One region of the Paenibacillus sp. M-152 genome, then DNA from elsewhere that is predicted to be linked to it. Evidence: riboswitches for the same ligand, from Rfam matches in the RefSeq annotation. Region 1 holds a riboswitch; the other holds the start of a gene.

The links. Region 1 has a riboswitch for cyclic di-GMP ahead of EGM68_RS02480 (transglutaminase-like domain-containing protein). Riboswitches for the same ligand answer to the same signal wherever they lie in the genome.
Region 2: it holds a riboswitch for cyclic di-GMP, as region 1 does, so the genes downstream of both, EGM68_RS06290 (glycosyl hydrolase) here and EGM68_RS02480 (transglutaminase-like domain-containing protein) in region 1, are expected to answer to the same signal.

Annotation. Positions count from the first base shown of each region.
Region 1 covers NZ_CP034141.1:546,173-549,337, reverse strand. The annotation lists gene EGM68_RS02485 (helix-turn-helix transcriptional regulator) at 516-1,391, shown strand; cyclic di-GMP riboswitch class I at 1,499-1,577, shown strand; cyclic di-GMP riboswitch class I at 1,618-1,699, shown strand; gene EGM68_RS02480 (transglutaminase-like domain-containing protein) at 1,712-2,521, shown strand; gene EGM68_RS02475 (LPXTG cell wall anchor domain-containing protein) at 2,881-3,165, shown strand, end outside.
Region 2 covers NZ_CP034141.1:1,421,326-1,424,490, forward strand. The annotation lists gene EGM68_RS06285 (sugar phosphate nucleotidyltransferase) at 12-1,388, shown strand; cyclic di-GMP riboswitch class I at 1,544-1,625, shown strand; gene EGM68_RS06290 (glycosyl hydrolase) at 1,639-3,165, shown strand, end outside.

The sequences.
Region 1 (3,165 bases):
GTGCAGATACCAAAGGTAACCATACTCTATTGTCAACAAATTGCATGATATTTAAAATTTGCACATTAGCTTAAATTGAGTTCGCATAACCACACTTATCCATACATTTTCGTGAACAAAATCACAACAATTAAGTTACAACTATTTTCTAACAAAATGAGCCCTTTGAATCATTTTGTCGAATTATGGTCCCATTTTTCTTGCAACCTAAAGGATAAATGCCTCAAAAAGTGGAATTGCAAGATTACGATATATTCATTGAGGAAATTAATTATTTCCAACCTCATTCTTTATTCCATCAATTTAAGGAATAAATTCCAGAATGACCTTATCCTTTTCAAATAGGTGCCTTCTGGTTAATTTTGTTATATGATGTATAACCCCAAATCGATACATGAATATACTTTAATGTGATAAAATAACCTTTGTAAATGGGAACTCCGGTTCTAAAAGGATATTCATGAAACAAACTACAATTGTCTTACTAAAATTGTTCTTTTGTAAAGGAATTGGATATGACAACAAACCAAAAAAATGCCCAGTATGTCTGGAGCGATGATCCAGTTGCAATTATATGTACACCCTCTGCTTTTGCTAAAAAATCCCTCTTTTATATACAGGAAATAGGCTATTTCAAAACAGATGCTTATGTAATGGAACGGCAAAAGCTCACCTCTTTTTTGCTCCTTTTTACTCTGTCCGGGAGAGGGGAATTACAATACCGGGGCAAGGATTATATATTGAAACCTCATGATATGCTTTTTATTAATTGCGAAGAATATGTACAGTACAAAACTTCCTGTCAGAAGACATGGGAGTTTATTAGTGTGAATCTATATGGCAATCTTATTGACCATTTCTACGAACAATTCGATAAACACAATAAGCCGGTAATTTCACTAAAGGATTCAAATACAGTACTGGACAAGCTGCGTACCTTATTACATGTACAGCCAGAACGAAGCTTATCCTCTGAACTGCTCTCATCCAGGATAATCGTTGACTTGTTAACGATTATTTTACAGCACCCCTACGCCAATCCCAATGCGAATTCAGATGGAACGGCAGAGGTGCGCAAGGTAAAGCAATATCTAGATCAATCCTATTGCGAACGGATCACGCTGGATTCGCTAGCAGAAATGTTTGGTCTAAACAAGTTCAACCTGGCTAAAAACTTTAAAAAACAGATTGGCTTTTCCCCTATTGAGTATCTTATTAATGTTCGTATCACGGCTGCTCAAAGCTGGCTTAAAACTAGTGATGTAGCTATTGTGGACATCGCACAATATGTCGGCATTCCCAACACAAGTCATTTTATCAATCTGTTCAAAGAGCACATTGGAGAAACGCCTCATTCCTATCGCAAAAAATGGGGAAACCGTATAAAATAGGTCTTATGTATAATCTCCAAGCTTGCTTTGTCGATAAATAGCGAAAATTTGAGATTTAAACTTGCCTAATAGAGTACCTAACTGATAGAATAATAGTACAAGCTATTCAGGATAAATGGCAAACTTGTCGAAAGGCAAGGACGCAAAGCTACAGGGCCTTCTGTATGATGGCAGCCAGCTACCGGTTGAAGTGGCTTTTTGTCGTGCTTATTTTTCCCGAAAACTTTATACGAAATGGCAAACCTGTCGAAAGGCAGGGACGCAAAGCTATAGGGCCTTCTATTGATGATGGCAGCCTGGCCACCGAAAGGAAGTTTTTTATGGGGAAAATGATACTTTCCACACTTCTCCTATTTTTCATGCTGTCCGCAATTCTCTTAAATTCGACAATTTACGCTGCTGATAGTGTTGCATGGTTGGACCAAAACAATGTAAATCATGGGACGGTCAGTGTGCGCTACCCTGTTAAACCTAACGTTAAAACCAAGATTTTGGTTACCAAAGATGCACAAAAATACTCTTATAATCTAACACCCGGGAAATCCGAAGAAGTATTTCCTCTCCAAATGGGTAATGGGAACTATAACATCAGTATTTTGGAACAGCTTAGTGGTAATCAATATAAAGTGATAGGACAAGATACGATCGAGTTAAAGCTAAACGATAGCAAGGCAGTGTATCTTAATTCCGTTCAAAATATTAACTGGAGTAGTACTAATCAAGCGATTCAAAAAGCCCGTGAGTTAACCCAAGGTGCAACAACCGATCGCGAGAAGCTGCAAAAAATCTATGACTACGTAATTAGTCATATCAAGTATGACTCCAATCAGGCCTTTGCCTTAACGACTGACTATCTGCCACAAATTGATCATACGTTAAGCTCTCAAAAAGATATTTGTTATGGTTATGCTTCACTGATGGCTGCTATGTTACGAAGTGTAGATGTACCAACCAAGCTGGTTATGGGCAAATCTTCCTACGTGGACGCTTATCATGCCTGGAATGAGGTCTACATCGATAATCAGTGGGTGGTCGTAGACACTACAGTAGATGCAGCACTGTATATGGGTAAACAGAAATTCGAAATGGTCAAAGATCCCTCCAAATACATTAAAACAAAGCAATATTAATATCAATGTTTTAAATTCATATTTATTAAAAAATGAAAAATAGAACTATATTTCTTGAAGAGCCTTGATCACATGATCAAGGCTCTTTTTCTATCCTTGTTGAGAAATTGTTGAGATGTGGCATGTATTCTAGTCCAGGAAGACAATGAGATTTCCAACCATTATCTAATTTCGAGACAAAAGGAGGAGGTTCATCCCCGAACATGAATTTTCATAAATTCTGAACAAGTAATTAATGCGGCTAACATAGCATCATATGAATGAATGATGAATATATAAATACAGTTCTCTCGACCTCGAAGGAATAACCATTAGCCGTTAAATAAGAGTATTTTAAGAATAGGAGATTTGTTTACCGTATGAGAAAAAAATGGAATACAGCAACGGTTGCGCTATTGCTCTTTTTGCAGTGTTTGTTCAGCACAACACAAGCTTATGCACAAAATCCCGACTCTACTCTGCCAGTGACCCCAGGAACCGATCCGGTTCAGAGTGTGACTAACGATGTTTATCCAATGCCCTCAGAGCCAATTAACATCCCACCTGCTGTCCCGGCTCCAGTCCCTGAACCAACTGCTGGCTCAACTTCTGAAGTTAGGGCAACTCAAGAAAGTATTTTAACCAAGCTAACCCTTACAGATTCT
Region 2 (3,165 bases), 880 kb from region 1:
AGTGGAGATTTATGAAGCTCGTACTTTTGTCTGGTGGTTCCGGTAAAAGATTATGGCCGTTATCCAACGATTCCCGTTCCAAACAATTTTTGAAGGTCCTGGAGAGCCCGGAAGGGATTTCGGAATCCATGGTACAGCGGGTATGGAGACAATTGGGAGACAACGGATTATCCGAATCCTCGTTTATTGCGACAGGGAGAGCGCAGGTCGAAATGATCCAGAGTCAGATCGGTTCGAATACGCGCATCATTGTTGAGCCGGAACGCAGAGATACCTTTCCTGCGATTGCGCTGACAGCGACTTATCTATATTCCATTGCGGGTGTTTCGCCTGATGAAATTATAGCTATATTGCCTGTAGATCCTTATGTAGAGGATGCTTTCTTTGCTTCCGTAGCCCAACTCGAACATACACTTCAGGAGAGTGAAGGAAAGCTTGCACTAATCGGGGTTGTCCCTTCCTATCCTTCAGAGAAATACGGTTATATTATTCCGAAAAACGATGCCACTCAAGGTAGCACAGGCTACCGCGAAGTGAGCCATTTTCAAGAGAAACCCGACCGGGAGCAGGCGGAGCGTCTAATGGAACGCAATGCTCTATGGAACTGCGGGGTTTTTGCATTCAAATTAAGCTATTTGCTGGATATTTTGGCATCCAAGGGCCTGCCGCTGAATTATGAAGAAATGCAAAAACAATATGCGTCTCTGGAAAAAATCAGCTTTGACTACGAAGTAGTCGAGAAGGAAAAAGACATCGTGGTGCTTCCGTACGATGGTTTTTGGAAGGATCTAGGAACCTGGAATACACTCACAGAAGAGATGTCTCATCAGCAAGTGGGTAGAGGGGTAGTAACGGAAGATTGCGTCAATACGAGTCTTATTAATGAGTTGGACATTCCTGTGGCGATCATTGGAACGAATGATCTGATTGTAGCCGCTAGCCCAGATGGCATTCTTGTGACCAATAAGGCAGAAAGTCCACGCATCAAGGAAGTGCTCAAGGCTCATGATCAGCGTCCAATGTATGAAGAACGTCGTTGGGGACAGTATCGGGTTGTAGACTATGTAAAGTATGACGAGGGTAATGAGGTACTGACCAAACGAATCCGCGTACACAAAGGTAAAAATATCAGCTACCAGCTTCACTTCAAACGAAGTGAAATCTGGACCATTATTAGCGGCGAAGCGGAAATTATTTTGAATGAGAAGCTGCATAAAGTAAAGGCCGGTGACGTAGTTCGCATCCCTGAAGGGACGAAGCATAGCATTTTGGCTGTAACCGATGTGGATTTGATTGAAGTTCAGACTGGCTCTGAGTTGGTTGAAGAGGATATTGTACGCTTTTGTATGGATTGGAATGAAATTTCTCGTCATCAATTTATCTCGTAATTATTTGCGTAAAAACGTAAAAAAGAAGATTTGATGAAAAATAATGGCCCAAACTGTCGAAATTGGGCGAAAACCTGTAAATTCATGAACATGACCTATTAAATTTTGGTAAAAAAAAGTCGATACTTAGGGTAAGAAGGAATCCAAACTCCTTCCAACGATAAACGCAGCCCTGTCGAAAGACTGGTACGCAAAGCTAAAGGGCCTTCCCGTAAGGATGGCAGCCTGGCTACCGAAAGGAAGAGCTAAAGTGAGATTCAATTTTATTCCTCTGTATCGACTGATACGTCATGTACTCCCCGTTGTTATACTTTTTTCTTTGTTTCCCGTCGGCTTTGGTGATTCTCTGTCTGTGGTGAATGCCGCTTCATTACAACCTGTTAATTCGGACGCTTCTACTCAGGCCCGTGAACTATACAATTATTTACTCAGCATCTCTGGAAAGAAAACAGTCACTGGTCAGCATGATTATTTGGAAAGTCCAGATGAATTAAGCAACAAGGTCCAAAAAATCAGCCAGGCGTATGTGGGTTTGCACGGCTATGAGATGGGAGCCATCTCTGGTCAATCCGACACTACAGAAGCAGCACAACGTAAAAATGTCGTCGATAGCGCTATTCGTTGGAGCAGAGCTGGTGGCATTGTGACGATGACTTTTCATGAAGCGTTGCCGGGTAGACCGCTGACTTGGGCCAATGTGCAGGCGAAAGTAAGTCAGGCGGAGTTCAATAAATACGTGACACCAGGCACTACGCAGTATAACCTCTTCATTGCCGATCTGGATAAGGTCGCTGTATCGTTAAAGCAGCTTCGTGATGCAGGTGTTCCAGTATTGTGGAGACCTTATCATGAAATGAATGGTGACTGGTTCTGGTGGGGAAACAAAAACAATTTCAATCAGCTATGGAATATCATGTACGACCGTTTTGTAAACACGCATCAGTTGAACAATCTGCTGTGGGTGTGGAGTCCCAATGCTCCCAATTCCTACACTGTCCCGTATACCCCGAAATATCCGGGGGATGACAAAGTGGATATTTTGGCAGTAGACATCTACAACAATGATTTTAAGCAAAGTCATTATGAAGGACTGCTCGGGTTGGCACGGAATAAGCCGATTGCCATTGGCGAGCATGGTGAGATGCCTAGCTCTGAGGTGTTGCAGGCACAGCCCAAATGGGTGTATTCCATGACTTGGGGCAAGATGCTGACTGAGAATAACACAACCAATCAAATACAGGATTATATGAACGATTCGAGGAGTTTGACACGGGATGATGTGAAAAATGGGCTGGCAGCAATCCAACAACCTGGGGCAGATGTGCCGACTTTACCGGATGAGGGACAAAGTGAGCCTATCCCGGTTCCGCCAGTAGTAATCGTACCCCCAGCTCCGACTCCTCCTTCTGTTCCTGATGTAGTATATGTGAACGGGCTGCGGGGCGAATATTTTAACAATATGAATGTGAACGGCAGTCCTGTTTTGATCCGTACAGACAGCAAGCTGGATTATAACTGGCGCGCCGTTGCTGCTGATCCTAAGGTAAATGCCGACCAGTTCTCGGTTCGCTGGACAGGTAAAATCAAACCACAATACAGCGAGACCTATACATTTACAACTATATCCGATGATGGTATTCGCGTATGGGTAGACGGCAAGCTGGTGATTGACAGTTGGTTCAAACAAAGCTGGACAGAGCGTAAAGGCAGTATTGCTTTGGAAGCAGGTAAAATGGTAGATCTAAAAGTGGAATACTATGATGAAAAAGGCGATGCG